DNA from 3 places in the Litchfieldia luteola genome. Region 3 is predicted to be linked to each of the others. Evidence: a T-box and tRNA genes for the amino acid it is inferred to sense, from the RefSeq annotation. Region 3 holds a T-box; the other regions hold tRNA genes.

Region 1 (11,064 bases), on a different contig from region 3:
AAGTGCAGACTTTTTCTGTCACAGAACATTTGCTTGTCGGGGCTGATCGATGCGCTTACGCTTTTGTGTGAGCAAATTTGTGGCGTTTTATTACTTGTTTTTATAGGATAGTAGTTGGATACACTATATTTTGTATGTATGAATCGAGAGTAACAATTTACGTTATTATTTGCATTGAAGGAGTGTCAATACAATGTCTGAAGAAAAAATTTATGATGTTATCATTGCAGGTGCTGGTCCTGCTGGTATGACTGCTGCTGTTTATACATCTCGTGCGAATCTTTCTACCCTAATGCTTGAACGTGGAGTACCTGGTGGACAAATGGCAAATACAGAGGAAGTAGAAAACTACCCTGGGTTTGATCATATCTTAGGTCCTGATCTTTCCACAAAAATGTTTGAGCATGCGAAGAAGTTTGGTGCTGAATATGCATACGGAGATATTAAGGAAGTTATTGATGGAGAAGAATATAAAACAGTTATTGCTGGAAGTAAACAATATAAAGCACGCGCTATAATTATCACAACAGGTGCTGAGTATAAAAAGCTAGGTGCACCAGGTGAAAAAGAACTTGGCGGACGCGGTGTTTCTTACTGTGCAGTTTGTGATGGGGCATTCTTTAAAGGAAAAGAACTAGTCGTTGTTGGTGGAGGAGACTCTGCGGTTGAGGAAGGTGTTTACCTAACTCGTTTTGCGACAAAAGTAACAATTGTTCACCGTCGTGATGAACTACGCGCTCAGAAGATTCTTCAAAAACGAGCATTTGACAATGAAAAAGTTGATTTTATTTGGAATACAACAGTGAAAGAAATCAAAGATAAAGATGGAAAAGTCGGTAGCGTTATTTTAACAGATGCTAAAACTGGAGAAGAACGAGAATTTAGCGCAGATGGTGTTTTTATCTACGTTGGAATGGTTCCACTTTCTAAGCCATTCGAAGGTCTTGGAATTACAAATGCAAACGGTTATATCGAGACAAACGACCAAATGGAAACAAGAGTCGAAGGAATTTTTGCAGCAGGAGACATCCGCGAAAAAACACTTCGCCAAATCGTAACCGCAACAGGCGACGGAAGCATCGCAGCCCAAAGCGCCCAACACTATATCGAATCACTAATGGAAAAACTAAAAGAGCGTCAATAATAAGAAGTGTCAGGAGCTCCTGGCACTTTTTTATTTGCAATAGTAAAGCTTTATATTTTTTGAAGCTTGTTGAGTTCAGCGGAAGGTACGAGACTCCTGCGGGAGTGAGGGGCAGGGGAGACCCCACAGGAGCAAAGCGACGAGGAGGCTCCCCGGACCGCCCGCGGAAAGCGAGTACCTTCCGCTGAACTCAACGGGTATGTGTCAATGTAAACTCGTCCTTCATAAAAAAGTAACTACTATTTAACTCTGTTGTAACACGCATGAAATATTTTTCTAGTATGATGAGGTTAAGTAATTGACCCCCTTTTATATATTAGATACTTGTTAGGCACAGGTTCCCTTTCCTGTGCCCCTTTTTTATATAAAAAGTACTGAAAAATAGGACAATGGACATGTTTATCATGAAAACGCTATGAAACGTGAAACCTAAACAAAACTAATTCGTAATAAACTTTTAGAATATTACATTACAAAAATTTTTTATACATATCTTGTTCATTGTTACACATTACTTTAAATAGTATAATAAATGATAATGCTTTCATTTACATGCAGCGGGATAGGTAAATACATATATATACAGCACCTAGCTGTTCGACTCGGGGTGAAATGTGTGCAAAGGGTGACTAACTGCGTTCTTGTGAAAGACAATAAAGTTCTTCTACTTCAAAAACCAAGCAGAGGCTGGTGGGTAGCACCGGGTGGGAAAATGGAGCAAGGAGAATCTGTTAAAGATTCGTGTGTAAGAGAATATCGAGAAGAAACAGGAATATATTTAAAAAATCCTACAATAAAGGGGATTTTTACTTTTATTATTAAAGACCAAGAGGAAATCGTTTCCGAATGGATGATGTTCACTTTCTATGCATCAGAATATGATGGGGAAAATGTGGATGAATCTGAAGAGGGAAAGGTTTCTTGGCATGAAATTGATAAGGTGAGCGATCTTCCGATGGCACCAGGTGATTTTCATATCATTGACTACTTAATTAAGGGGAGTGGTACGATTTACGGAACCTTTACTTATACCCCCAATTTTGAACTACTTGCCTATCGCTTAGATCCTAGTTAACTATATCTTGTATATTGGAGGTAAAATAATGAGTACAGGTTCTACAAGTGATATTCAATTAGTGATAATCACAGGAATGTCCGGGGCTGGAAAAACAGTTGCTATTCAAAGTTTTGAAGACCTTGGCTACTTTTGTGTAGATAATTTACCACCTTCTTTACTTCCTAAGTTTTTAGAGCTTATGAAAGAGTCAGGAAGTAAAATGAATAAAGTAGCATTAGTGATGGACTTGCGTGGAAGAGAATTCTTTGAGAGTCTTTTTGAAGCACTAGATGATATCACTGAAAAATCATGGATTACCCCACAGATCCTATTTTTGGATGCAAAAGACTCTATTTTAGTAAGTCGTTATAAAGAAACTCGTCGCTCTCACCCGTTGGCAAATAACGGTTCACCACTAACAGGAATTGAGAATGAGAGAGAAGTTCTTGAGGAGTTAAAGGGTAGAGCACAATTAATATATGATACGTCTAACCTAAAACCAAGAGAGCTACGTGAGAAAATTCTTAAGCAGTTTTCAACACATTCTTCTCAGACTTTCTCGGTGAATGTCTTTTCATTTGGATTTAAATATGGCATTCCTATTGATGCCGACCTAGTTTTCGATGTGAGATTTTTACCGAATCCTCACTATATCGATACACTTAGACCGAAAACAGGACTTGATGAAGAAGTATCATCTTATGTTTTAAAATGGGGAGAAACTCAAAAATTTGCTGAAAAATTAATTGATTTATTGGCCTTTATGCTTCCTTACTACAAGCGAGAAGGAAAGAGTCAGTTAGTTATCGCAATAGGTTGCACTGGTGGACAGCACCGCTCTGTAACACTTGCTGAATATCTCGGTAAATATTTTTCGAATGAATACAAAACCATTGTCTCTCATCGCGATATTGATAAGAGGAAGGAATAGCTATGAAGAAAGCAAAACAACCTAGAATTGTCATAATCGGTGGGGGAACAGGGCTTTCCGTTTTACTTAGAGGGTTAAAAAAGTATCCTCTCGATATTACTGCGATTGTAACCGTTGCGGATGATGGTGGCAGCTCTGGTAGACTTCGTGATGAGATGGATATTCCTCCACCTGGGGATATACGGAATGTAATAGCGGCATTGTCAGATGTAGAACCCTTAGTTGAAGAGTTGTTTCAGCATCGATTTAAAAATGGAAGTGGGTTGTCTGGGCATTCACTTGGCAATCTAATTCTAGCAGCAATGACAACAATTACAGGTGATTTCGTACATGCTATAAGTGAGATGAGCAAGGTGTTAAACGTACGAGGACGAGTGTTACCTGCTGCAAACAGAAGTGTTATATTACATGCCGAAATGGAAGATGGAACAGTTGTTTCTGGGGAGTCAAAAATTCCATACTCAGGTAAGGAAATTAAACGAGTCTTTCTAACACCTCAAGACATTGAACCAGTGAATGAAACCTTGTCAGCGATCCGCGAAGCTGACTTGATTATTATTGGTCCTGGTAGTCTATATACAAGTATTCTTCCAAACTTACTAGTGCCAAAAATCGGAGAAGAAGTCATAAAAGCTAAAGCAAAAAAGGTTTATATATGTAACGTGATGACTCAGGCTGGTGAGACCTTAAATTACACAGCAAGTGATCATGTAAAAGCCTTATATCAACATATGAATACATCATTTCTTGATATGATTTTAGTGAATGATGAAGGAATTCCTGATAAAATTAAGGCGAAATATGCAAAAGAGCTTGCACAATCCGTTGATTACGACCTGCAGCGCCTTTCTGAACTAGGCCTTGAAATCATCCATGGCAATATTATTAGTTACGAAGACGAAGTGATACGTCATGATACGTCCAAAGTAGCTTCAATCTTATATAAATTAGTTGATTCAGCCCGTGTTTTAGAGGGGAATTAATTTACGAAATCATTTATAATAAAAAGTGCAAACGGATGCACTTTCTAACCATCTACACGGGGGTGATGTTGTGTCATTTGCATCAGAGACAAAGAAAGAACTTACAAATATACAATTAAAGCCTTGCTGTGTTCATGCTGAACTATCTGCTTTAATTCGAATGAATGGCTCACTCTCCTTTTCGAATAGAAAACTAGTCCTAGATATTCAAACGGAAAATGCAGCAATTGCCCGTAGAATATATACATTATTAAAAGCAGAATACAGTGTAACAATTGAGCTACTTGTTCGTAAAAAGATGAGACTGAAAAAAAATAATGTTTATATCGTTCGCCTTGTAGAGCGCGCACAGGAAATTCTAGAAGATTTAAAGATCGTTAACAGCGATGAGGGCTTTTCGTTTTTATATGATATTTCAAAGGAGCTCATTGCTAAAAAGTGCTGTAAACGTTCCTATCTACGAGGGGCATTTTTAGCAGGCGGTTCTGTTAATAACCCAGAAACATCGTCTTATCATCTAGAAATTTTCTCACTCTACAAAGAACATATTGAATCCTTGTGTGAATTAATGAATTCTTTTGGCTTAAATGCAAAAACACTAGAGCGCAAAAAAGGGTATATTACTTATCTTAAAGAAGCAGAAAGAATTACTGAATTTTTGAATATAATTGGGGCTCATAGTGCATTGCTTCGCTTTGAAGATATAAGAATTGTTCGCGATATGAGAAATTCCGTGAACCGTCTTGTAAACTGTGAGACAGCCAATTTAAATAAAACGATTGGTGCTGCACTGCGACAGGTTGAAAATATTCGATTCATAGAATCAACTGTTGGTCTAACTGCATTGCCAGAGAAGCTTCGTGAAATTGCAGAGCTTCGTGTTAATTATGCTGATGTCACTTTAAAAGAACTCGGAGAAATGGTTTCAACAGGAAAAATCAGTAAATCAGGAATCAATCACCGCTTGCGGAAGATTGACGAAATAGCAGATAAAATACGTGCCGGACATCCGATTTCAGATAACTAAAAAACAAAAAAATAGAGGAGGAATTCACAATGGTTGAAAAACAAGTAGAGGTATTATTAAAAACAGGTTTACAGGCGCGTCCAGCTGCCCTTTTCGTTCAAGAGGCAAATAAGTATTCTTCAGATATTTTCCTAGAGAAAGATGGCAAAAAGGTAAATGCGAAAAGTATCATGGGTCTAATGAGCTTAGCAGTCGGCTCTAGAGCTACAATTACGTTAGCTGCTGATGGTAATGATGAAGCAGAAGCTTTAGAAGCTTTAGCAACATTTGTACAACAAGAAGGATAAATGAGGAAAGGCCAATCACGGTTAAGTGAGGGGGCCTTTTTTTGTTCACCTAAAATGCAAGAACGAGTCTGTTCCCTGGTTGATTCGGACAGGTTGAGTGATGGAGTACAGGAACGAATCTGAATTCGAGGCTGATTGGGGCAGGTTGAGTGATGGAGAACAGGAACGAGTCTGAATTCAAGGCTGATTCGGACAGGTTGAGTGAAGGAGTACAGGAACGAGTCTGAATCCAGAGGTGATTCGTACAGGTTGAGCGAGTGAATGCAGGAACGAGTCCGAATCCAGAGGTGATTGGGACAGGTTGAGCGAGAAATAAAAGAACGAGTCGAAATCCAAATCCCAATCACCACACAAAAAAGGTGTCCCTACAAACTAAGGGACACCTTCCTCATCTTATACTTTTATTTACTAGCAGGACCTTCATCAGGCTTTCTTGTTAACACTTGATCAATTAGTCCATAATCAAGAGCTTTTTCAGCAGTCATAAAGTTATCGCGCTCTGTATCACGCTCAATCACTTCTAATGGCTGACCTGTACGCTCTGAAAGGATTGTATTAAGCTTATCACGTAAGAATAGAATACGTTTAGCTGCAATTTCAATTTCAGTTGCTTGCCCTTGTGCTCCACCAAGTGGTTGGTGAATCATTACTTCACTGTTAGGAAGTGCAAAACGTTTTCCTTTTTCACCAGCTGCTAATAGGAAAGCTCCCATAGAAGCTGCCATACCGATACAAATTGTAGACACTTTTGGCTTGATAAACTGCATTGTGTCATAAATAGCCATACCAGCTGTGATAGATCCACCTGGGCTATTGATGTAAAGTGAGATATCTTTTTCTGGATCTTCTGCAGCTAGGAATAATAATTGAGAAACGATTGAGTTTGCAACATTATCGTCAATTGCGCTACCTAACATAATAATACGGTCTTTTAAAAGACGTGAGTAGATATCGTATGCGCGTTCGCCACGGTTTGTTTGTTCAATGACTGTAGGTATTAAGTTCATGTAAATTGTTCCTCCTTTAATTAGTTCTTCAAATATGTATATGTTTATCATACAACTAAGGTCAACTAAGGTCAAACGAAAGGTCTTGCTACCACTATCCTATTTCTACTGAGGGGTAGTTATTACCTCTTTTTAATATGCAAATTGTATCTTGCCCGTTCCTTTGCGCTTCAGGCACTTGCTTTCCGCGGGGAGGAAGTCGAGCCTCCTCGGCGTTGCCGCCTGTGGGGTCTCGACCTTTCCTCATCTCCCGCAGGAGTCAAGTGCCTTCCGCTCCAATCCACTCATATAAATAATAAAGTTACAAATCAAAACAGTACTCAAAGGACCTTAGTAAATTATATGTAAAAAGTAAAACCACAATCACCATGATACCCTTGATTGTGATTTTTTAACCCTTTAAAATGTCTTGCAATGGAAATAAATCTAACTTATAATGATGAATGCAGTGTTTACATTTATTGTAATGCCCTCGTAGTGTAGTGGATAGCACAAGAGATTCCGGTTCTCTTAGGGTGGGTTCGAATCCTGTCGAGGGCGTAAAAATAACCGTTTTACCTTTTTAGAGGTAAGACGGTTTTTGTTTTTTGTTATGCATCTTTATATCCAATTGTACCATCGTAGTCTGCTTCATCAACTGGATTCACACGCCACATTTGCTGGATTGGGTCAAATTCCTCACCGAATTCTTCGCTAAATCCTTTTTCTTTTGCCTCTGCTAGTGTTCCTGTCAATGGACCAGCGTATATAACTTCATTTTTTCTCATAATTACATCCCCCCTTACAATTAGCATCTATCTCTCGTTTTAAAAAATACATACGAAAAGTCATTCCCAACAATTTGCCATTCACCATACAAGGAGGATGATGTAAAATAAGATACAAATGGCTTTTGAAAGGGCATACAGTGAGGAGGGGTGTGAATGAATATGAGAGTAGGGTTATTTCAACAACAGTCACTAAAGTTAACAATGACAAAAGAATTAACACAAGCTATTACGTTACTACAATATTCTTCACTCGAGCTGTCTGAATTTTTACAGGAGCAGACCCTTGAAAACCCACTAATCGAAATTTCTGGCGCAGAAGCTAATTTATATAGTAAGAAGAAAGCACCATTAAAAAGAGCAGAAAGAATGAATCCCTTAGATTTTGTCGACTTACACCAAAAAACCTTACATCAACACTTAAGTGAACAGGTGTCTTTAATTAAACTAGAGCCATATCAGCGTAAAATCGCTGAATATATCATTGATTTATTAGACCATAATGGATATTTAACAATGGACAGTGATGAAATTGCTGCAAATCTTTCTATAACTGAAGAGTTAGTGGAAAATACATTGAATTTAATAAAAAATTTAGATCCTGCAGGAGTTGGAGCTAGAAGTGTGAAGGAATCTTTACTGCTTCAACTTAAAAGACTTCCTAATAGACATCGATCTGCTGAAGATATAATTAGTAATCATTTTGACTTATTCGCCTCCAAATCATGGAGAGAGCTTTCGAAGCAAACTTCTTATGATTTAAAAACAATCCAGGAGGTTAGTGATCTTATCGTTACACTGAACCCTCGTCCGGGTAATGCCTTTTATGACGGGAAACAAGATTACATTACTCCTGATCTTTCTGTCACTGTAGAAAATGGGAATATTGAAATTAACTTACATGATGAGTTGTTACCTAAGGTCTCACTTAATCTCCAGTATTATAACTCGCTGGAAACAGTAAACGATGCACAAGCCCGTTCGTACTTAAAAGAAAAGGCACAACAATGTCAATGGATTATAAAAAGTCTAGAGCAACGAAAACAGACAATCTTACATGTTATGAATGAAATTATTCAAAGACAACCTGATTATTTTTTAAAAGGGACTACCTATTTAAGACCCCTTACGATGAAGGAAGTTGCTGACGCGATCGATGTACATGAATCAACTGTTAGTCGTACATGTCGTGATAAGTATGTTCAGACTCCTTATGGCGTAGTGGAAATGAAGTCTTTTTTTAGTAGTGCAATCCAAACAGCCAATTCAGGTGAAGAAACATCTTCAGCAGGGGTTAAGGAAATGATTGAAAAAATCGTTTCAGAAGAAGATAAAAAGAAACCATTATCCGACCAGAAAATTGTGGAAATATTAAAAGATGAGCATAACATAGTGGTTTCAAGACGAACCATTGCAAAATATCGTGATCAACTTGGGATTCTATCCTCTTCACAAAGAAAAAGATATGATTAATGTTAGGATGTGTTTCACTTGGAAAAAACAAAAATCATCATGTATTCAAAACTAGATTGTCCTCTTTGTATGAAAGCAAAAGTAGTTCTTGAGAAATTAGGGGAAGAATTTCCTATAACAATTGAAGAAGTTGATATATATCAGGATGATGTCCTGTTAGAGAAATATCAAATCATGATTCCAGTCGTTGAAATTGATGGTGAAGAGATTACTTATGGAATTGTCGATAAAGATTCAATAAGAAAGCGTTTACTTGATAAAACGCCTATTGAATAACGTTTTTACTACTGATAGAATATACTTGTAAAGATAGAAATCATTGATGAAGTAGCCTTCAGTGATTTTTTTTACGACTAGTGGGACATAATATGTCATATAGGGACATAAAATGTCCCGTCTGGTAAAAAGGGGAAATTTCAGTGAAGTCAATTCTTGAGATTCAAAGTAAATTGTTACCTGATTTACTTGAAGTTATGCAGAAGCGTTACAATATCCTGAAATACATACGGTTGATGCAACCTATTGGAAGAAGAAGCTTATCTACAAGTCTTGAACTTACTGAACGAATTCTTCGGGCCGAAGTTCAATTTTTGAAAGATCAAGACCTTATCGATATAGGTTCATCCGGTATGAGTCTAACAGAAGAAGGAACGATTTTGTTTCTTCAACTAGAGGAATTGATGAAAGAAGTATCTGGTTTAAAAGTTTTGGAATCAAAACTGAAGAAAAAATTAAAACTAAGAGATGTTATCGTTGTTTCAGGAGATAGTGATGTTTTCCCTTGGGTAAAAAAAGAAATGGGAAGAGCTACTATTACAAGGATGAAGGAGTACCTAACAGATAGAAATATCATTGCTGTAACAGGTGGAACAACCCTTGCTGCTGTAGCTGAGATGATGACTGCCGATTTTAAAAATCGCGATATGCTCTTCGTGCCAGCCCGTGGTGGTTTAGGTGAACATGTTGAAAATCAAGCAAATACAATCTGCGCAAAAATGGCAGAGAAGGCAGTAGGTAATTACCGACTTTTACATGTACCAGATGTTGTAAGTCCTGATGCCTATCAATCTTTTGTAGCAGAACCCTCTATCCAAGATGTCCTTGATCTAATTAAGTCCTCAAGTATTGTTGTTCATGGTATTGGAGATGCTATAACAATGGCAGAACGTAGAAAAACCTCTCCAGAGGATGTACAGAAAATCATAGCGTCACATGGAGTTGCCGAGGCATTTGGTTATTATTTTAACCAAGAGGGTATTGTTGTTCATAAGGTTCAAACGATTGGTATTCAGCTTGAGCATTTAGACAAAATTGAACATGTTATTGCGGTTGCGGGTGGTGCTTCAAAGGCTAAGGCAATTGAATCATACATGAAGCAAGCGCCTCATTCCATTTTAATTACAGATGAAGGTGCTGCCAATCAATTGGTAGAATCACATACTTAAAATTATTAATGTTTAGTCAACTAAAGGAGGAAATTTTAAAATGGCAATTAAAGTAGGTATTAACGGTTTTGGTCGTATTGGTCGTATCGTATTTCGTGCAGCTTTAAACAACCCAAACATTGATGTTGTGGCTGTAAATGATTTAACCGATGCTAACATGCTTGCACATCTATTAAAATATGATACAGTTCACGGCAAACTTGATGCTGAAGTATCTGTTAATGGCACAAACCTAGTGGTAAATGGGAAAGAAATTTTAGTTAAAGCAGAACGTGATCCAGCTTTATTAGGTTGGGGAGACCTTGGTGTTGATGTAGTTATTGAATCAACTGGTCGTTTTACAAAGCGTTCAGATGCAGCTAAACATTTAGAAGCTGGTGCTAAAAAGGTAATCATCTCAGCTCCTGCGTCAGATGAAGATATCACAATTGTAATGGGTGTAAACCATGAAAATTATGATGCAGCTAACCATCACGTTATCTCGAATGCATCTTGTACTACAAACTGTTTAGCACCATTTGCAAAGGTACTTAATGATAAATTCGGTATTAAACGTGGAATGATGACAACTGTTCACTCATACACAAATGACCAACAAATTCTAGATTTACCACATAAAGACTATCGTCGTGCTCGTGCCGCTGCAGAAAATATTATCCCAACTTCAACTGGGGCAGCAAAAGCAGTTTCATTAGTTCTTCCAGAATTAAAAGGAAAACTAAATGGTGGAGCAATGCGTGTACCAACTCCTAACGTTTCATTAGTTGACCTTGTTGCTGAGCTTAACACAGATGTTACAGCTGAAGATGTGAATGCAGCATTTAAAGCAGCTTCTGAAAATGAGTTAAAAGGAATCCTTTACTATAGCGAAGAGCCATTAGTATCAAGTGACTACAACGGTAGCCCAGCTTCTTCAACAATCGATGCATTATCTACAATGGTA
Region 2 (11,064 bases), on a different contig from region 3:
GAATTTTACAATCGATAACGTATACACTTACTCAATTTGATTCCATAAAAAATGTTAAAATCCGTATAAATGGACATGAGCAAGATGAAATGCCTGTTAACGGTACCCCAATCGGGAATGGATTAAACCGATCAGCTGGCATTAACTTAGATAACAGTGAAGTAGTAGATATTACAAACACTAAACCTATCACGTTATACTTCTTAGCTGAGAACCAAGAGGGCATCTATTATGTACCAGTAACAAAGCGTATTGATAAATCAGAAACTGACGAGGACAATATTGCTGTCATTGTAAAAGAATTAATCGAAGGACCAGACTATAACTCAAGCCTATTAAGTGATTTTCAAACGGATGCAGCTCTTCTAAGTGCTACGTATGAAAATGGAAAAGTAACATTAGACTTTAACGAAAACATTTATGGTAGTTTCGAGGAAAAAATGATTTCTAGACATGTAATTAATTCCTTAGTATTATCTCTAACTGAACAACCAGGGATTGAAAGTGTTGCAATTACTGTCGCTGGTAATCCAGAAGTTATGACTGATGAAGGAAAAACGTTAACAGAACCTGTTACACGTCCTGAAAAAGTCAACACTGGTAGTTTTTAATCTTATTAATTTTGATATACTATAGGTAAGTTTAAAAAGAGGTTGGCTTAGTGCCCGCCTCTTCTTTATTGTGGAAGGTAGGGAATTGATATGAGAGTAGATGGGCGAGAAAACAATCAACTTAGGGAAATAAGCTTTGATCTAAATTTTATTAAGCACCCAGAAGGATCAGTATTAATTTCTGTGGGCGACACAAAGGTCATTTGTAATGCTTCAGTTGAAGATCGAGTGCCTCCATTTATGCGAGGTGAAGGAAAAGGGTGGATTACAGCAGAATACTCTATGCTACCAAGAGCAACTGAGCAAAGAACGATACGTGAGTCTAGTAAAGGAAAAGTGACAGGACGAACGATGGAAATCCAGCGTCTTATTGGTCGGTCTCTCCGTTCTGTTGTGAATTTAGAAGAGCTAGGTGAAAGAACTATTTGGATTGATTGTGATGTTATACAAGCTGATGGTGGGACAAGGACTGCTTCAATATCTGGAGCATATGTTGCAATGGTTATTGCTTTATCGAAATTAGTTAATCAGAAAAAGGTAAAGTCACTACCTATAACTGATTTCCTGGCTGCTACTTCTGTGGGTATTATCGATACACATGGGGAGATCCTCGATTTAAATTACATAGAAGATTCAAAAGCTGCAGTTGATATGAATATTATAATGACAGGGTCTGGACAGCTAGTAGAGGTCCAAGGGACTGGAGAAGAAGCAACCTTTTCGAGATCTCAATTAAATGAATTGTTAGACCTAGGTGAACATGGTATTAAAGAGATAGTTTCTATTCAAAAAGAAGTATTAAATGGTTTAGGAATAGAAGTGAAAATATCTGAAGGTGGAAAATGAAATGAAAGAGATTTTAATTGCAACAACAAATAAGGGAAAGGTCGCGGACTTCAAGACACTTTTAACACCCCTTGGTATAATTGTAAAATCCTTATTAGACTACAAAGATATAATAGATATAGAAGAGACAGGGGCAACTTTTACAGAAAATGCAATTCTAAAGGCAGAAGCCATCTCGAAACACTTTAAAACAAACGTAATTGCAGATGACTCTGGTCTAGCAATTGATGCATTACAAGGGAGACCAGGCGTGTATTCTGCTAGGTATGCAGGATTTGAAAAGAATGACCAAGCCAATATGGCGAAGGTGCTAGAAGAGCTAGAGGGTATACCAACAAATAAGCGTACTGCTAGGTTTCATTGTGTACTAGCGCTAGCTATACCAAATGACGAGACAAAAACTGTTGAAGGAACATGTGACGGGATTATTGCAACTTCACCTATTGGTGATCAAGGGTTTGGGTATGATCCGATCTTTTTCCTTCCTGAATTAGGGAAAACAATGGCTCAACTTTCAAAGGAAGAAAAAAATCAAATTAGTCATCGTGCTAATGCTTTCAAACAATTAAAGGGCCTACTAGAATCCATCAATCCTGGAAAGGAAACTAGCTTATGAGAGCTTTAATTGTAAGTGATAGCCACGGTTTGACTAACGAATTAGTAGTTTTAAAAGATAGACATATGACTGATGTTGATCTATTGATTCACTGCGGAGATTCTGAATTAATTCATAATGCAGATGAAATGTTACAATTTATTTCTGTAAGAGGAAATTGTGATCATGATCAGGAACTCCCGACTGAGCAAGTAGTGAAAGTGGGAGATAAAGAAGTGTTAATCACTCACGGTCATCTTTATAATGTAAAAATGACTTTAATGAACCTTAATTATCGTGCAAAGGAATTAGGAGCTTCAATTGTATGTTTTGGGCATTCCCATGTCGCAGGTGCAGAAATGATTGATGAAACGTTGTTTATAAATCCAGGTAGTATAAGACTTCCTAGACTAAGAAGGGAAAGAACTTATGCAATACTGGATTTGAAGGACAAAAATGCTTCTGTTAGTTTTTACGATATTAATGGTACAAAAGTTGATTCATTGACAACCGAGGTTCAGTTCACATAAAATATAAAGGTAGGTTAATAAGAGCACATTATTTTCCTACCTAAAAAACTTTGCAAAAAGTGTTGACTTTAGATCGCATGGTGAGTATAATAAAAAATGTCGCTAATGAGATATCGACAAAAACAACTTAGACAAAAACATTTAAAATACTATGTCCCAGTAGCTCAGCCGGATAGAGCACGAACGAATAAGCTACCTGAAAAAGCTTCAGCGTACTAATCGAGCTGCTACTTGAATAATCTTTCTGAGATTAGGACGTCATAACCTGATTGGTGTACTAAACTAAATATTATTATAACACAATGTCCCAGTAGCTCAGCCGGATAGAGCATACGCCTTCTAAGCGTACGGTCGGGAGTTCGAATCTCTCCTGGGACGCCATTTAAATCCTGTTATATTAACATTTATGAATATTTTGCCTTGCAAAATGTTGATAAATGACTAATATAGTGGGATTTTTTATTTTGTGCTCTATTTCCTCTTCTATTGTTTTATTTTCTACTAGTTGTTAAACTAAACCAAAATCATTATTTAAACGTCTGGAGTTGTAAACTGCTCGATGAATAACCAATCTAATGACCGAAAAGCGAGAGTCATTCAGTTCCCAAAATTAAAGGAACGTCTTTTAGATAAAGGGATGGATGCTATCAAAAATAAGAACTATAAGCATGCCTTAGACCTGCTTTCACAAGCGAAGGAAATAGATTCAGTAAATGATGAAATTGAGTTTGGAATTGTGATGTGCTTATTCGAGATGGGGCGTCTAGAGGAAGCTAAACAGAGCTGTAAAAGAATGTTATTAGAGGATGTAGGAGATTACTTTCATGTTCTTCAATTTTACCTAACCATCTTAATTCAATTGGGGGAATATACAGAAGTAAAAACAACACTTGAAGCAGTTTTCCAGGAAAATCAGGTGCCTTCACAACACGCGGAAAACCTTTATCAATTATTAGAATTCAGTCGGAGATATACTTCCTCCAATACAGAAGAGATTCTTGAAGACAAATTTGAACCAGAAAATAAATACGAACAAATTCAACAAATTCTACTAGAACAAAGTGACAAAAATGAACAAATTAAACTACTACATACTTTAAAGGAAAGCAATATTTCTAAATATCTTGAACTTATTCAACAGTATTTAATTGACCCTACTAAGGATGTTGTAATCAAAACAATGATTATGCAGCTCCTTATTGACCATTCAATCGATAAAGAAATAACGGTTGTAAAACTAGGTGAGGAAGGTACGGTTATTCCTTCAAAACTTACTGATATCATTGATAATGAACATGCACAGCAGGTTCTGGAAGGTTTAGAGGAAATGCTAGCAAATAACAACCCAACCTTATTTGAGGTGTGTAAAGAAATATGGTTTAGGTATTTATACGTAACCTATCCTTTTTTACCGAAAGCGCATTCTAGTAAAACATGGTCTGCAGCTTTGTATATGTATGGAAGTGAACTTCATGGAATGGAGATTGACATAGGAAGTTTTATGTATGGAGATGATATAGGAAACGTGAATTGTGCACTAGAAACATTGAAAGAAATAGAAAAAATTTCTTTTTTAGAAATATAATTCAATCTGTTGAAAGGATTATAGAGTATGTTATAATGTAAGGGTTGTAAATACTCGTATGCCTACATATAAGCGAAGAAAACAATTACCACACATAAGCATGTCGGTATAAATAGATAATGACTTGTTAAAAATGGACAAATATACTACATATTGTTCAGGCAGTCGAAAGGTTAGAAATGAGTAATCATGTTCGAATACCAACCTAATTAAAAGACAGCATATTCATTATCTGACAAAAGTAATTGAACACATAATAAATGCTGGAGGGAAATATATGTCTGTAAAATGGGAAAAATTAGAAGGTAATCAAGGTGTCCTAACGATTGAAGTGGATGCTGACAAAGTAACACAAGGTCTTGACGAAGCGTTTAAAAAGGTTGTTAAACAAGTTAACGTTCCTGGCTTCCGTAAAGGAAAAATGCCTCGTAGCATGTTTGAAAAGAAATTTGGTGTAGAATCTCTTTACCAAGATGCATTAGATATTTTACTACCTGATGCATATGCAAGTGCAGTTGAAGAAGCTGGAATCGATCCAGTAGACCGTCCTGAAATTGATATCGAGCAGATTGAAAAAGGTAAATCTTTAATCTTTACTGCAAAAGTAACAGTTAAGCCCGAAGTAAAATTAGGTGAATATAAAGGTTTAGAGGTTGAGAAAATTGACCCAACTGTAACTGATGAAGATGTAGACAATGAGTTAAAATCTTTACAAGAGCGTCATGCTGAGTTAGTGGTAAAAGAAGAAGGAACAGTTGAAAATGGTAATACGGTTGTAATGGATTTTGAAGGCTTTGTTGATGGTGAAGCTTTTGAAGGTGGAAAAGCGGAGAACTATTCATTAGAAGTAGGTTCTGGACAGTTCATTCCAGGCTTTGAAGACCAATTAGTTGGATTAGAAACTGGGGCAGAGAAAGACGTTGAAGTTAACTTCCCTGAGGAATACCATGCTGAAAACCTAGCAGGTAAGCCTGCAGTGTTCAAAGTGAAAATTCATGAAATTAAAGCAAAAGAACTTCCAGCTTTAGATGATGAGTTTGCTAAGGATGCTGATGAAGAAGTTGAAACTCTTGCTGAATTAAAGACAAAAACAAGAGAGCGTTTAGAATCTACTAAGAAAACTGAAGCAGAAAATCACCTTCGTGACACTGTCATCGAAAAAGCTGCTGAAAATGCGGAAGTTGATGTTCCTGAAGCAATGGTAAACACTGAGTTAGACCGTATGCTTAAAGAATTTGAACAACGTTTACAAATGCAAGGCATGAACCTTGACCTTTACTACCAGTTCTCAGGACAAGATGAAAATGCTCTTCGCGGACAAATGAAAGAAGATGCGGGTAAACGTGTACGCATTAACTTAACGTTAGAAGCAATTACTAAAGCAGAAAACATTGAAGTTTCTGAAGAAGAAGTAAATGCTGAATTAGAAAAAATGGCTGAAATGTACAGCACACCAGTTGAGTCTATTAAACAAATGCTAGGTGGACTTGATGGAATTAAAGAAGATCTTAAATTCCGTAAAGCAATCGATTTACTTGTAGAAAATAGTAAAGATGTTGCATAATAATAAGTAAGAGGACAAGAGGACAAGGCGCGACTCAATCGTGCCTTGTTTTCCCTTATAAAGAAGTAGGAATCGTGTAAGTTACATAACATAAGTTTTAATATTTAATTAATGGGAATGATAGTAAGAAGGTTATTTTTTGACCTTGTTTTCTGATGCTACATACATAATCTTTTTCTCACTAAGCATCATATTTTCCCTGTTTTATCACTACATATAAACAAAAGAGTTATTATTACCTGTATTACTTTGGAATATGGTACAATCCACTACATACCTGATTTAAGAAGTGTTAGAAAGTTGTAAGAGATAGAAAAATACATATAGAATAATCTAAGGGGTGACAGGATGTTTAAGTTTAACGATGAAAAAGGGCAATTGAAGTGTTCCTTTTGTGGTAAAACGCAGGATCAAGTACGTAAGTTAGTTGCTGGTCCAGGTGTTTATATATGTGATGAATGTATTGAATTATGTACAGAAATCGTTGAAGAGGAACTTGGAACTGAAGAAGAAGTTGAATTCAAGGATGTTCCTAAGCCGAAAGAAATCCGTGAAATCTTAGACGAATATGTCATTGGTCAAGATGCAGCGAAAAAGTCTTTATCCGTAGCTGTATATAATCACTACAAACGAATCAACTCAAATAGTAAAATTGATGATGTGGAATTATCAAAAAGTAATATTGTTATGATAGGGCCAACAGGTAGTGGTAAAACTCTTTTAGCTCAAACATTGGCTAGAATTTTAAACGTGCCATTTGCTATTGCAGATGCTACTTCTTTAACAGAAGCAGGGTATGTAGGTGAAGATGTAGAGAACATTCTTCTAAAGTTAATTCAGGCAGCTGACTACGATGTGGAAAAGGCTGAAAAGGGAATCATCTATATTGATGAAATTGATAAAGTAGCTCGCAAATCAGAAAATCCGTCAATTACTCGTGACGTTTCGGGTGAAGGTGTACAACAAGCCCTTCTAAAAATTCTTGAAGGAACAGTTGCAAGTGTACCTCCGCAGGGTGGACGTAAGCACCCTCATCAGGAATTTATCCAAATTGATACAACAAACATCTTGTTTGTATGTGGTGGAGCATTTGATGGAATCGAACAAATTGTAAAACGCCGATTAGGTAAAAAAGTAATTGGTTTTGGCTCGGATGCTGCACAAGAGGATTTAAATCAAAAGGAATTGCTATCAAAAGCGTTACCTGAAGATTTATTAAAATTTGGACTTATTCCGGAATTTATCGGACGTCTTCCTGTCATTGCAAGCTTAGAACCATTAGACGAAGATGCGTTAGTTGAAATTTTAACAAAACCGAAAAATGCGTTAGTTAAGCAATATCAAAAAATGCTCGAGCTTGATGATGTAGAGCTAGACTTCGAAGATGATGCATTAGTTGAAATTGCGAAAAAAGCAATTGAGCGAAAAACAGGGGCTCGTGGTTTACGTTCAATTATTGAAGGGATTATGTTAGATGTAATGTTTGACTTACCTTCAAGAGAAGATATAACTAAATGTATTATTACTCCAGAAACAGTAAGAGACAGTACACCACCAAAGTTACTATTAAACGATGGTACAGTTGTTGTGGATGACGCTAAAAATTCAGCTTAAATAATTCATATAAAGTAGCAGATAAGGATATCCTTTCTGCTACTTTTTTTTATTTTCTTTAAGTACCTATCTATTTCTTTTATCCTTTTTTTGTTTATTACACCTCCACATCGGAAATACTAGCAATTAAACATGACAACTAAGAGCTTAGGGAGGGTATTTCATGAGTTGGACAGGTATTGCTTTGTTTGTCCAGTTATTTTTTGGAGTAATTATAGGACTCTATTTCTGGAACTTGCTTAAAAATCAAAGAACACAAAAGGTATCAATTGATAAAGAATCCCGTAAGGAAATGGAACAACTACGTAAAATGAGAGCAATTTCTTTATCTGAACCATTGGCTGAAAGAGTTAGACCTACTAGCTTCAAAGACATAGTTGGTCAAGAAGATGGTATCCGTGCATTGAAAGCAGCGTTATGTGGCCCGAATCCGCAACATGTTATTGTTTATGGACCACCTGGAGTTGGAAAAACGGCTGCTGCAAGATTAGTGCTTGAAGAAGCGAAAAAAAATGGTAAATCTCCATTTAAACCTTCTGCTGTTTTTGTAGAACTTGATGCAACAACAGCTCGTTTTGATGAAAGAGGTATTGCTGATCCGTTAATTGGTTCTGTTCATGACCCTATCTACCAAGGTGCTGGGGCAATGGGACAGGCAGGAATTCCACAACCAAAGCAAGGCGCAGTAACACATGCCCATGGGGGAGTTCTCTTCATTGATGAGATTGGTGAGTTACATCCTATTCAAATGAATAAAATGCTTAAGGTACTAGAGGATCGAAAGGTTTTCCTTGAAAGTGCTTATTACAATGAGGAGAATACGCAAATTCCTACACATATCCATGATATTTTTAAAAATGGTTTACCGGCTGATTTTCGCTTGATTGGAGCAACTACTAGAACTCCCAACGAAATACCGCCAGCTATCCGCTCTCGTTGCCTAGAGGTCTTTTTCAGGGAGTTAGATCAAGACGAAATCTCGGCAGTTGCCAGAAACGCTGCGGATAAAGTTAAAATGAATATCAGCGACAAGGGTATAGCTATTTTATCTTCCTATGCTAGAAATGGTCGTGAAGCAGTTAATATGGTTCAAATATCAGCTGGACTTGCGATAACGGAAGAAAGAGATTTTATTCGTGAAGAAGATATAGAATGGGTTATCCATTCAAGTCAAATGAGCCCACGACATGAAAGAAAAATAAATGAAGAGTCTAAGATAGGCTTAGTTAACGGTTTGGCAGTCTATGGCCCGAATACAGGCTCATTATTAGAAATTGAAGTGACTGTAATTCCAGCAAAAGAAAATGGGACTATTAATATAACCGGAATTGTTGAAGAAGAAAGTATAGGGGATAAAGGGAAGTCAATTCGTCGTAAAAGTATGGCAAAAGGATCAATTGAAAATGTAATTACTGTTTTACGTTCTATGGGTGTGCAAGCTTCTAATTTTGATATCCACGTTAATTTCCCTGGTGGAATTCCGATTGATGGGCCATCAGCAGGTATTGCTATGGCAACGGGTATTTATTCAGCAATCCATGAAATACCTATACATAACACTGTAGCCATGACAGGAGAAATTAGTATTCATGGGAATGTCAAGCCTATTGGTGGAGTTATAGCTAAAATAAAGGCAGCAAAAATCGCAGGTGCTAAAAAAGTAATAATCCCTTCAGAAAACATGCAAGCGATTTTACAGGAAATTGACGGAATTGAAATTGTGCCAGTTACTCACTTAGAAGAGGTATTCAAAATAGCTTTAGATCGATCTAGCTTTAAACAGACCGAAACAATCATACCTGCTACTTCAACCTATTCTAAGAAAGAATCTGTATAATGTGTTTAGTGACTTCGACAGCTAACAAAGCATATAGTATGAGTCGAAGTCATTTTACATTTAAGGGCCCAGATTAGACACTAGAAAATAAATAAGATAGAATTGAAAAAAGAAAACGTATAATCTTGTAATTTAGAGGTGTTTGCAGTGAATAATAATGAAATCATTGTTCCTCTTTTACCACTTAGGGGCTTACTCGTCTATCCAACAATGGTTTTGCACCTAGATGTTGGGCGCGACAAATCCATTCAAGCACTTGAGAAATCAATGGTAGAAGAACATAAAATCTTTTTAACAACCCAGAAGGATGTCTCTATTGACGATCCAACTGAAGATGATATCTTCACAATGGGAACTTTAACTCAAGTTAAGCAGATGCTTAAACTTCCAAATGGAACAATTCGCGTTCTTGTTGAAGGGTTAACTCGTGCTCGTCTTAAAGAATTCTATGATGAGGGAGACTATATCTCTTCAAAAATTGAAACGTTTGAAGATGATCCCGAGAAAGATGTTGAAAGTGAAGCATTAATGCGCACGATGCTTGAGTATTTTGAACAGTACATAAAACTATCGAAGAAAATATCAGCCGAAACCTACTCGACTGTAACTGACATTGAAGAGCCTGGTCGTCTTGCTGATATCATTGCTTCTCACTTACCTTTAAAATTAAAAGAGAAACAAGAAATACTAGAAACACTCGATATCAAAGAGCGTATGGATAAGGTCATCTCCATTATTAATAATGAGAAAGAAGTATTATCATTAGAAAAGAAAATAGGTCAACGTGTCAAACGTTCAATGGAACGTACTCAAAAGGAATATTACCTTAGAGAGCAAATGAAGGCTATTCAAAAAGAACTTGGTGATAAAGAAGGTAAAACAGGCGAAGTAACATCCTTGAAAGAAAAAATTGAAAATGCTAACATGCCTGCCAATATTGAAGAAATAGCTTTTAAAGAATTAGATCGTTATGAAAAGATACCTTCAACCTCAGCTGAAAGTGCCGTTATTCGGAACTATATAGAGTGGCTAATCTCTTTACCATGGACGAAAGCAACTACTGACCAGTTAGATATAAACCGAGCTGAAGAAATTTTAGAGAAGGACCATTATGGTTTAGAAAAGGTTAAAGAACGTGTGCTTGAGTACCTTGCCGTGCAGCAATTAACACAATCTCTTAAAGGCCCAATTCTTTGCTTGGCTGGACCTCCGGGTGTAGGTAAAACATCACTTGCAAGATCGGTAGCTAAATCTCTAGGAAGAAACTTTGTGAGAATATCATTAGGTGGAGTTCGGGATGAATCAGAAATTAGAGGACACCGTAGAACCTATGTTGGAGCAATGCCAGGGAGAATTATCCAGGGTATGAAAAAAGCAGGTACGATTAATCCTGTCTTCCTACTAGATGAGATTGATAAAATGTCTAGCGATTTCCGTGGCGATCCTTCTTCTGCAATGCTAGAAGTATTAGATCCTGAACAAAATAGTACCTTTAGTGATCATTTTATTGAAGAACCATATGACTTATCGAAGGTTATGTTTATAGCAACTGCAAATAATCTAGCAACTATCCCTGGTCCTCTACGAGATAGAATGGAAATAATTACGATAGCGGGATATACAGAACCAGAAAAAGTACATATCGCCAAGGATCATTTATTTCCTAAGCAAATCGAGGAGCATGGGTTAAATAAAGGTAAAATTCAAATGCGTGACGAAGCAATTCAGAATATTATACGTTACTATACACGTGAGGCCGGTGTTCGTAGTTTAGAGAGACAACTAGCTACTATATGTCGTAAGGCAGCAAAAATCATTGTTGGTGAAGGACGTAAACGAGTGGTTGTAACAGAAAAAAACCTTGAGGAGTTTTTAGGGAAAC
Region 3 (11,064 bases):
GAATCATAGAATTCGCGAAACTTCTAGCAAACTCTAAATCTGGTGTGTTTATTTGGAGTATGGGATTAACACAGCACCGATTTGGAACAGATAATATCTCTCAGGTTGCGAATCTTGCCATGCTGAGAGGGTTTATAGGCCGGGAGAAATGTGGTGTTATGCCTATTAGAGGTCATAGTGGTGTACAAGGTGCGGGAGAAATGGGAGCAGATCCATTTGTCCTGCCTGGAAGTGACTTTGATGAAGAAAATAGCAAGAGGATGGAAGAGATTTGGGGCTTTCGGGTTCCAAGATGGCAAGGTGATCCGATTGGTAATACGATTGAAAACATGATATTGGACCCAAACCATCCTAGTAAAATTAAAGTCTTTTTTACAAGTGGAGGAAACTTCGTAGAAACCATGCCTAACCCTGACTTTATAAAAGAAGCACTTGAAAGTGTAGAGTTAAGGGTACACCAGGATATTATCTTAAACACGTCTACTCTTTTAGACGCCAAGGAGGAAGTTATCATCCTACCAGCGATGACAAGATATGAACAATCTGGTGGCGGAACATCAACTAGTACAGAACGGATGGTTTATTTTAGTCCGGAAATTAAGGGACCTAGAATTGAAGAAGCAAGAGCTGAATGGGAAATTTATGTTGATTTAGCGAAAAGGTGTTATCCTGAGAAACAACACCTCATTGATTTTAAAAATACTCAAGAAATTAGAAACGAGATTGCTGTAGCAAATCGAAACTATGATGGAATCCAAAAGTTAAAAAATAGAGGAGATGTTTTCCAATGGGGTGGCGCTTGGTTATGCGAGGGTGGCGTTTGCCCAACAGCGGATGGCAAAGGGAATTTGCTTCCAATCGAATTACCAGAGTTACGCAAAACAGAAGGTCATTTCAATGTAACGACAAGAAGAGGAAAGCAATTCAACTCGATGATCTATTCTAATACGGATCCGTTTAATAATGCAGATCGTTATGATATTATCTTAAATTCTGAAGATGCTAGAAAGTTAGCAATTAAGAATGGTGATGCAATCGTTGTGTATAATCAAAATGGAACCTTACAAGGTCGAGCAAAAATAGATAACACGAAGGAAGGAAACATCGCTGTATATTGGCCTGAGGGAAATGTTCTAATTCCTAAAGGGGTTTATGAAAAATACGCAAAAATTCCTGAGTACAACACAATGGCAATCGTAGAAAAAGCTGAAACCTTCCATGCAAGAAAAGACATTCGTTATGTAGAGAAAAGAATAGAAGAATTAGAAGAGGTTACGATGTAAGGAAAAAATCCCCTATATGGGGATTTTTTGTGTTACGATTGGAATAATTTATGATATTTAATTGTTAGAAGGAGCATGAACATGAACCAATCATTTGAACACTATCTTAAAGAGTCAGAAAAGGCATTTGAAGGATGGGATTTTTCATATATTACTAGTAATGGAAGAATGCAAGACTCTCCAATAAGTTGGGATTATACAGACCTCATACAAAAAGCAATCAAAAATTCAACTTCTCTACTAGATATGGGAACCGGTGGGGGAGAATATTTATCATCACTTAGTGACTTACCTTCCTTTACTTGTGCTACTGAAGGGTATGAACCAAATGTGCAAATTGCTAAAAATAGACTAGAACCACTTGGGATTAAAGTGTTCCAGGTGATTGATGACAATTCCCTTCCATTCGAAAATGATACCTTTGATTTAATTATAAATAGGCATGAAGCCTATTCTCCAAAAGAAATCATGCGAATTCTAAAACCTGGCGGAGTTTTCATTACCCAACAGGTTGGTGGGGAGAATGATAAGGAATTCAATGAATGGTTTAATGTACCTGAAAGTGAATATAGATACTGGAACTTGGAGTATGCTCTAAAAGAATGTGATGAAGTTGGCTTATCCATACAGATGGCACATGAAGATAAGGTATATACGAGTTTTCAAGATGTGGGGGCAATCATTTATTACCTAAAAGCGATCCCTTGGCAAATTCCTGATTTTTCAGTTGAAAACTATAAGGATCAATTACATAAAGTTCATCAATTAATTACAGAAAATGGTCCTTTCAAAAGCACATGCCATCGCTTTATTATAACTGCCATAAAAAATAAGTAGTAAAAAAGTGGGTGAGTTAGTGAAAAAACGAATTGTGTTTACGGGTGGAGGCTCAGCTGGCCATGTGACAGTTAACCTTGCATTAATTCCAAAATTTCTCGAACTTGGCTGGGATGTTAGCTATATTGGGTCTGAGAGTGGAATTGAACGGGAGTTAATTTCAACACTTAAATCAGTAACGTATTATCCAATATCTACTGGTAAGTTAAGAAGGTATTTTGATGTGAAAAATTTTAAAGACCCGTTAAAAGTGCTAAAAGGTGTTTTTCAGGCGAAGAGCATTCTTTCTAACATTAAGCCTGATGTTATATTTTCAAAGGGGGGTTTTGTGTCGGTCCCTGTGGTTATTGGTGCGAGGTTGAATAAACTACCCGTTATCATTCATGAATCAGATCTTACGCCCGGGTTGGCAAATAAAATATCAATTCCATTTGCGACTAAGGTATGTGTCACTTTTCCAGAAACAATTAGCCATATTCCAGAACAAAAAGCTATATCAATTGGTCCAATTGTTCGTGAAGAAATTTTTAAAGGGAAGAAGTCTGAGGGGTTGAAACTGTGTGACTTTATCAGTGTAAAACCAGTTTTATTGATAATGGGTGGAAGTTTAGGGGCAAAAAGGATAAACGAAGCCGTACATAATAATCTGGATATGTTGGTCAAACAGTTTCAGATAGTACATATATGTGGTAAGGGGAATCTATACCCATCTTTAGCTAGACAAGGGTATAAACAGTTTGAATATGTTGGGAGTGAGTTGCCACATTTCATGCAAATGGCTGATATCGTAATCTCTAGAGCAGGCTCGAATTCAATCTTTGAGTTTTTGGCATTAAAAAAACCTATGCTTCTTATTCCATTATCGAAAGCCCAAAGTAGGGGAGATCAAATCTTAAATGCAGACTCCTTTTATAAATCTGGATTTTGCGAGGTGCTTCAGGAAGAAGAGCTGACAGATGAGAGATTCTTGATAGAAGTAAATAACCTTCTCTTAAATAAAGATAAATATATAGAGAACATGATGACTGTAACAGAATCGGATTCACTGAATAACGTATTGTCTCTGATACAACGTGTGGGGAAGAAGGAAGAATAGTATGAACCTAAAAGTATATGAAAGTCCAAACGAATTTTTAGAGAAGGTAGAGGATTTTCTTTTAAAGGAAGAGGTTGTGAACAATCTTGCTTTAGGGCTGCTCTACACTTTAACTAAACCTAACTCTCATTATAAGGATGCTTTTTTAGCATGTGTAGAAAAGAATGAGACTCCTGTTTTAGTAATGGTTATGACACCTCCACATAATCTAATTGTTTATGGAGTTGGTGAAGACGTAAATGAAGCGATTGGGGTGGCGGTTACATCTATAAAAGATATTGGAGTAATCCTTCCAGGCGTTTTAGGACCTAAAGCGTTAGCTGCCGAGTTTTCAGGAGAATGGGTACAACAGATAGGTTGTAGGCTTGAAGTGAAAATGGAGCAAAGAATTTACAAGCTTGAAAAGGTAAATAATGTTCCTCTAAGCAATGGGAAACTTAGGTTAGCAACAAAGGATGACTTGGAGTTAATTGTGGATTGGACGTATCAGTTTTCATTGGTGACCCCTGAGCATCTATCCATAGAAGGAGCAAGAAAACTTGCAGAGCGGGGTATCGAGGAATCTTCTATTTTTATCTGGGATGATAATGGACCAGTTTCGATGGCTAAAAAAGCAAGACCAACGAAAAATGGTATCGTTGTAAATCTAGTGTTCACCCCGCAGGAGTTCCAACGAAAAGGGTATGCAACTACATGTGTAGCATATGTTAGCCAACAGCTACTGAATGAGGGGTATTCGTTTTGTAGCTTGTATACAGATTTAGCCAATCCAACTTCAAATAGCATTTATATGAAAATAGGATATGAACCAATTATTGATTCAGTAGTGTATGGTTTTTTATATGACCATGAAGAGGCCTAGCGTTTATGCTAGGCTATTTTTTATTATATCGGTTCATCATCCACCATATTATAATCTTCTTTCATGTCTTGGGTACTGCTTTTCATACGTGTGAAGTAGACCCCAAGTTCATTTTCAAGTTGTTTTATCGACACGTTTTGTTGTTCTAATTTTTGCTTATTTGTGTGTGCTTCCAAGAATGTCACCTCAGAGATAGTTTTTTCCATTTTTGTTGAATTATACATATTGAATAGTTTTTCGTGCACTCTATTGTTTAGAAGATTAATGGAGGAATAAGAATGAAGTTTGGAAGTCATATCAGCATTCGGAATGGATATTTTCAAGCGGCAAAGGAAGCTTCTCGAATTGGGGCGAGAGCTTTTCAATATTTCCCTAAAAACCCTCGTAGTTTATCCGTCAAAGCATTTGATGAGAAGGATGCCAATCAATGTGCTGTCTTTTGCAAGGAAAACGGAATAGAGTCGATTGCACATACACCATATGCAACGAATTTAGCTGTGCCTGAACATAAAGCGGATGATATGGTGGCTGCTATTTTTAATGATTTAGATATTGCAAATGCATGTGGATCAATTGGTGTAGTTGTTCATTTTGGCGTGTCCAAAAATGAAAATGACCCTTTAGAGGGGTATCGGTGGATGATCAATATTCTTAATAAGGTTCTTTCTAAGTGGGAGGGGAAGAGTAAGATTTTGATTGAAAATAATGCTGGGAAAAGTGGACCAATGGGTACAACGTTAGAAGAGCTTGTCCAGGTTCGATCTCTTACTGATTTTCCAGAAAAGATTGGATTTTGTTTAGATACTTGTCATGCATTTGCAAGCGGAATTTGGAGTGGGGATAACTGGAGTGAGTTAGAGTCTAAGGGACTTGAGCTAGATTACTTTACAAACCTCCACGCAATTCACTTGAATAACTCGATGTATCCGACAAAATCGATGAGAGACCGTCATGCGAACATCCATAATGGTTGTATTACAGTAGGGCAAATGAAAGAGTTTATCTTAGCGAGGACAGTAAAGGAATTGCCGATGGTGTTAGAGACTCCATCATCTGCTCAGTTTACTCATAAAGATGAGATTGAGTTTTTGTGGGAATTGGTTGGAGGGTAGTCTTTGCTGGGTATAAAGGTAGAATGTTGAATGTTGTTTTGGATGGAATGAGGGCGAAAGAGAAAGCGAGTCCGAATTTTTGACTTATTAGGAGAGGTTGAGCGGGACATGAACAAAACGAGTCCGAATCCCAGGTTAATTCAGACAGGTTGAGAGGGACGTGAGCAAAACAGGTCTGAATCCAAAGGTTATTCGGCCAGGTTGAGCGAGACCCCAGTAAAACAAGTCCGAATCCAAAGGTTATTCAGACAGGTTGAGCGAGAGACTAACAAAACAAGTCCGAATCCAAGGGTTATTCGGACAGGTTGAGCGAGACTCCAGTAAAACAAGTCCGAATTCAAAGGTTATTCGGCCAGGTTGAGCGAGACTCCAGTAAAACAAGTCCGAATTCAAAGGTTATTCGGACAGGTTGAGCGAGACTCCAGTAAAACAAGTCCGAATCCAAGGGTTATTCGGACAGGTTGAGCGAGACTCCAGTAAAACAAGTCCGAATCCAAAGGTTATTTGGACAGGTTGAGCGAGACTCCAGTAAAACAAGTCCGAATCCAAAGGTAATTCAGACAGGTTTAGAGGGACGTGAGCAAAACGAGTCCGAATCCCGGGTTAATTCAGTCAGGTTTAGCGGGACGTGAGAAAAATAAGTCTGAATCCAAAGGTAATTCAGACAGGTTGAGCGAGAGACTAACAAAACAAGTCCGAATCCAAGGGTTATTCGGACAGGTTGAGCGAGACTCTAGTAAAACAAGTACGAATTCAAAGGTAATTCGGACAGGTTGAGCGAGACCCCAACAAAACGAGTCCGAATCCAAAGGTAATTCGGACAGGTTGAGCGAGACTCTAACAAAACAAGTCCGAATCCAAAGGTAATTCGGACAGGTTTAGCGAGACTCCAGCAAAACAAGTCCGAATCAAGGTTTTATTTAAATAGGTCAATCGAAAATCTAATAAATTTGAGTTTTTAACTGGCTGATTTTTTCAATTCCAACCTCACTTGTTTTTGAACAATCATTAATCGACTCGATAAACCAATTGCCCCTGCCGCTAAACCTACGATTAGTCCAATCCAATAGCCGAAAGCCCCAAGTGATGTATACGTTGCTAATACGACTCCAACTGGAAGACCAATTACCCAATAAGAGATAAGGGCCATAACCAAGGTTGTATTTACATCTTTATAACCGCGAAGTGCTCCTTGAATTGGAGCGGCAATTGCGTCAGACAGCTGAAAGAAAATCGCGTAAATTAAGAACTGTTTGGTTAAAGCTAATACAGCTGGGTCCTTCGTGTAAATTGCAGCAACTTGATCTCTAAAGAGATAGATAAATGCTGCTAAAACCGCCGATAGACCTACTGCAACTCCAACACCTAATATACTGTACTCTCTTGCATCCTTCAGACGTTTTGCTCCCACTTCAAATCCAATGACGATCGTTAGTGCCATTGAAATACTTAATGGAATCATATATAGAAATGATGCAAAATTTAGTGCTGCTTGGTGAGAAGCAATTGTCACTGTATCAAAAGTACTCATTAACAAAGTCACTGCAGAAAAGATACTCGTTTCAAAAAAGATGGCGAATCCAATAGGAACACCAATTTTTAAAATTTCCTTCCATGCTTTAAAGGATACAGACTGTAACTTGTCAAAAACTTTGTATTGTGTAAAGGGTACCTGTTTTACAATAATATAGACAGAGATAAGAGTGATACACCAGTAGGTAATGGCTGTTGCGTAACCGGCACCTACACCACCTAATTGTGGAAAACCAAATTTACCGAAAATCAGTAAATAGTTAAAAATAACATTGATAGGTAAGGACAGAAGGGTAATGAACATCGATACTCTCGTATGACCCAATCCATCAATAAAAGAACGCAATACTGAATAGACAAATAAAGGGATAATCCCATAAGATAATGCAATTAAGTATTCTTTAGCAATTCGATGTACTTCAGGGTCTAAACTCATTCTTCCTAATAAGAAATCTAATGAAATAAAACCTAAAATGACAACTAGAATTGAGACAAACACAGATACATAGATTCCTTGCATAACCATAAAAGGTACCTGTTTCTTTTCCTTTGACCCGATTAGTTGAGCGACAATTGGTGTTATCGCCAACAAAATCCCACTTAATCCTGTGAAGACCGGAACCCAAAGGCTTGATCCGATTGCAACACCTGCAAGGTCACTTGCACTTACATGACCAGACATCATAACATCAAAGAAGTTCATTGCAAATAGTCCTAGCTGTGTCACGAGGATAGGTATTAAAATAATTAAAAACTGCTTGTATTTTTGACGATAACCATGTGTTTGTTCCATTATTAAGACCTCAACTTACTTGATAAATTAAACAATGAATTATAACATATGAATTGGAAAATCACTAGCAATTGGAGTAATACATATTTTAGGAGATTCAGAGATAAATTGGAGGTAACGATGAATAGAACCATTCGAACATCAATTAAAGCATTGATTATTGAAAATGAAAACATACTGTTAATTAAGAAGAAGGATGATGAAGGTTATTATTATCTGTTTCCAGGCGGAGGTCAGGAACATGGTGAAACGATGCATGAAGCACTAAGACGTGAATGCCTCGAGGAACTTGGTTGTGAAATTATGATTGAAGACTTAACGTTCATCCGTGAGTACATTGGTAAAAATCATGAGCATGCCGAATGGGATCAAGATGTCCATCAAAATGAGTATATGTTTCATTGCCATCTGAACAAAGATGTGCCACAGATTGAACCTTCAAATCCTGATGATGACCAAATTGGCACTGAGTGGTTACCTTTAAGTGAAATTGACAGGTTTAGAGTATATCCCCAAGCACTAAAACAATGGTTAAAAGGGGATATTCATAAAGCTCCTATCTATTTGGGCGATATTAATTAGAAAAATTCAACAATTCGCTCTTGCATTCTTCTTTAATTCATCTATAATTGTAAAAAATGGATATTAATCGTCAGTGATGAAGAGAGTAGTTTTATAAAGGCGTAAAGCGAGTCAGGGATAGTGGGAGCCTGATCCAATTTATAGAACGAACCGCACTTCTGAGATGCTGCTTGAAAATAGTAGAGTACGCCGGTCTTCAGCCGTTACATGAAAGTGGTTCAATAGAACAATTAGGGTGGTACCGCGGGTAAATCTCGTCTCTTATATATAGAGACGGGATTTTTTTTATTTTTTAAAAAGGAGAGTTTACGATGGATTTTAAATTAAAAGTCGCTGAGATGATTAAAGCATCAACAACAATTGAACTTGAGGTAGAAGCAATCGCATCACTTATTGAAGTACCAAAACACAAAGCACATGGTGATTATGCTTTTCCGTGCTTCGTCTTAGCAAAAACACTAAAAAAAGCACCACAAATGATTGCGATGGAATTAAGTGGGGAAATAAAAGGTGAACTAATCGAGAGTATTGAACCAGTTGGACCTTATCTGAATTTTCATCTTAACCGTGAATACGTCAGCAAAGAAATTTTGAAAATGATTTTAGCTGCCAATGAAGACTATGGAAAAGTAGCGTTAGGGAATGGCGAAAAAATCACAATTGACTTTTCTTCCCCAAATATCGCAAAGCCATTTTCAATGGGACATCTACGTTCAACGATGATTGGAAATTCACTTGCACTTATTGCCGAGAAATGTGGGTATGAAAGTGTAAGAATTAACCATATTGGAGATTGGGGTACCCAGTTTGGAAAGCTTATTGTGGCTTTTAAAAATTGGGGTAACGAGGAAAAAGTACAGCAAAATCCTATAAAGGAGCTATTCACTCTTTATACTCTTTTTCACGAGAAAGCTGATGAGGACGTAAGTTTAAATGATGAGGCAAGAGCCTGGTTTAAACGCCTAGAGGATGGAGATGAAGAAGCTAGAAGACTGTGGAAATGGTTCAGAGATGAATCTTTAAAAGAGTTTGAGAAAATTTACACACTTCTCGGTGTTCATTTTTCATCAAATCATGGTGAAGCTTTTTATAATGATAAAATGGAGCCAGTCATCGAGCTATTGGCTAAGAAAAACTTGCTTGTAACTTCGGACGGGGCGGAGGTTGTAGAGCTAGGGGAGCTAGAACTACCTCCTTGTTTAATCAAAAAATCTGATGGAGCAACTCTGTATGCAACAAGAGACCTAGCTGCAGCAATGTACCGTCAATCTACGTATCAGTTTGAAAAAGCCTTTTATGTAGTTGGAAATGAGCAAACCTTACACTTTAAGCAGGTCTTTGCTGTATTAAAAAAACTGGGCTTTGATTGGGCTAACGAAATGGTGCACATCCCATTTGGAATGATTCTGAAAGATGGCAAGAAAATGTCAACTAGAAAAGGGAAGGTTGTACTACTTGAGGAAGTATTAAATGAAACTATTTCTTCAGCGAAACGTATTATTTTAGAGAAGAATCCAAGTCTTGAAAATAAAGATGAGGTTGCGGAGCTAGTTGGGGTTGGGGCAGTTGTTTTCCATGATCTAAAGAACTTCCGTATGAATGACATTGAGTTTTCAATTGATGAAATGTTGAAGTTTGAAGGCGAAACAGGGCCGTATGTTCAGTACACTCATGCAAGAGCATGTTCTATTTTACGAAAAGCCGGGTATCGTTCAGGTGAAGGTAACTTTAATGGCTTAAACGATGACTACAGTTGGCAAGTGGTCAAACAACTTCAAGATTTCCCAGCTATTATTGAGAAATCGTTTGATCAGCATGACCCATCGCAGATCGCTAAATATGTCGTCAATCTTTCACAGGCATTTAACAAATTTTATGGGAATGTAAAAATATTAGATGACAAGGAAAACCTTAACGCTAAATTATCAGTAGTTTATTGTGTTACGTTGGTGATAAAAGAAGGTTTACGATTATTAGGAATTAGTGCGCCTGCTGAAATGTAGGTGCACTGAGTTCCTGTAAAACTGAAGAAAGAAGGTGAGTGAATGGAAAAGCGAGAGGTATATTGTGAGGCTTGTAATCGTGAAATCAAGTCTAGACAAGAACTGGTTGTAACTACAATCTTTTTTTCATTAGTTTGCTATCATGATGCATGTTTTTCAAAATCTATAAAGGGTTTAAAAACGTTGTTTGTTAGTAATTCACCGATTAACGGTGTAGCGGGCACCACTTACTCTATTTTTCTATTTTTAGTTGCTGTACTATTTTTCATTTTTAGTCCAATTTATAATATTCTTGCTATCTTAATGCTGATAGTTCCTACTTATCGTGTATTAGCTTGGTTTATGTATGAAAGGTATTTGGAGCCTTAGGTGGATTATTTGCGATAACATCCAGAAAACTGTAAACTTTAGAAAAATAGCTTCATAGGAGGTACACATGTCGACTACTTTTACTAAATTACCAAAGAGAAATGAAATATCTGAAGAGTATACTTGGCGATTAGAGGATATGTTTGCTACTGATCAGGAGTGGGAGAAGCAATTTACACTTGTAAAGGACGCACTTCCGTCTGTATCTAAGTTCAAAGGCACGCTAAAAGATTCTGCTGAAAATATTGTTAATCTTTTTAAATTACAAGATGACTTGTCTATTAAATTAGGTCAGCTAGCGACTTATGCGTTTATGCGAAATGACCAAGATACGACGAACAGTCTTTATCAAGGACTTAAAGCAAGAATTGATAGTTTAGTTTCTCAGTTCTCGGCTGCATTCTCGTTTGTGGTCCCAGAGTTATTGTCTATTCCAGAGAATACTCTATTAAACTATATCGACAGTCATGAAGAATTAAAGGTTTATGAGCATTTAATTAAAGATATTAATCGCGCTCGTCCACATGTATTATCTGCTGAAGAGGAAGCATTATTAGCTCAAGTGGCTGATGTAACAAGTGGTTCTAGAACGAC

Evidence for each region. A T-box is a leader RNA that pairs with one kind of tRNA and senses whether it is charged. The one in region 3 lies ahead of argS (arginine--tRNA ligase), so its partner is inferred to be a tRNA-Arg.
Region 1: it has a tRNA-Arg gene. The T-box ahead of argS (arginine--tRNA ligase) is inferred to sense a tRNA for this amino acid. The anticodon was not compared.
Region 2: it has a tRNA-Arg gene. The T-box ahead of argS (arginine--tRNA ligase) is inferred to sense a tRNA for this amino acid. The anticodon was not compared.

The regions. Positions count from the first base shown of each region.
Region 1 covers NZ_JAGGKM010000005.1:362,365-373,428, forward strand. The annotation lists gene trxB (thioredoxin-disulfide reductase) at 194-1,144, shown strand; gene J2Z26_RS16240 (8-oxo-dGTP diphosphatase) at 1,761-2,219, shown strand; gene rapZ (RNase adapter RapZ) at 2,248-3,132, shown strand; gene J2Z26_RS16250 (gluconeogenesis factor YvcK family protein) at 3,135-4,115, shown strand; gene whiA (DNA-binding protein WhiA) at 4,186-5,142, shown strand; gene J2Z26_RS16260 (HPr family phosphocarrier protein) at 5,172-5,429, shown strand; gene clpP (ATP-dependent Clp endopeptidase proteolytic subunit ClpP) at 5,831-6,436, opposite strand; tRNA gene J2Z26_RS16270 (tRNA-Arg) at 6,905-6,976, shown strand; gene J2Z26_RS16275 (hypothetical protein) at 7,027-7,203, opposite strand; gene rpoN (RNA polymerase factor sigma-54) at 7,360-8,676, shown strand; gene J2Z26_RS16285 (glutaredoxin family protein) at 8,716-8,952, shown strand; gene J2Z26_RS16290 (sugar-binding transcriptional regulator) at 9,096-10,121, shown strand; gene gap (type I glyceraldehyde-3-phosphate dehydrogenase) at 10,162-11,064, shown strand, end outside.
Region 2 covers NZ_JAGGKM010000004.1:250,007-261,070, reverse strand. The annotation lists gene J2Z26_RS13335 (GerMN domain-containing protein) at 1-611, shown strand, start outside; gene rph (ribonuclease PH) at 702-1,457, shown strand; gene J2Z26_RS13325 (XTP/dITP diphosphatase) at 1,459-2,073, shown strand; gene J2Z26_RS13320 (metallophosphoesterase family protein) at 2,070-2,582, shown strand; tRNA gene J2Z26_RS13315 (tRNA-Arg) at 2,887-2,963, shown strand; gene J2Z26_RS13310 (tetratricopeptide repeat protein) at 3,142-4,167, shown strand; gene tig (trigger factor) at 4,445-5,731, shown strand; gene clpX (ATP-dependent protease ATP-binding subunit ClpX) at 6,080-7,345, shown strand; gene lonB (ATP-dependent protease LonB) at 7,509-9,182, shown strand; gene lon (endopeptidase La) at 9,330-11,064, shown strand, end outside.
Region 3 covers NZ_JAGGKM010000003.1:439,610-450,673, forward strand. The annotation lists gene J2Z26_RS10795 (FdhF/YdeP family oxidoreductase) at 1-1,283, shown strand, start outside; gene J2Z26_RS10800 (class I SAM-dependent methyltransferase) at 1,365-2,120, shown strand; gene J2Z26_RS10805 (undecaprenyldiphospho-muramoylpentapeptide beta-N-acetylglucosaminyltransferase) at 2,140-3,216, shown strand; gene J2Z26_RS10810 (GNAT family N-acetyltransferase) at 3,218-4,078, shown strand; gene J2Z26_RS10815 (hypothetical protein) at 4,102-4,254, opposite strand; gene J2Z26_RS10820 (deoxyribonuclease IV) at 4,357-5,190, shown strand; gene J2Z26_RS10825 (hypothetical protein) at 5,767-5,967, shown strand; gene J2Z26_RS10830 (MATE family efflux transporter) at 6,149-7,516, opposite strand; gene J2Z26_RS10835 (NUDIX domain-containing protein) at 7,637-8,098, shown strand; T-box leader at 8,163-8,363, shown strand; gene argS (arginine--tRNA ligase) at 8,410-10,101, shown strand; gene J2Z26_RS10845 (hypothetical protein) at 10,144-10,470, shown strand; gene pepF (oligoendopeptidase F) at 10,538-11,064, shown strand, end outside.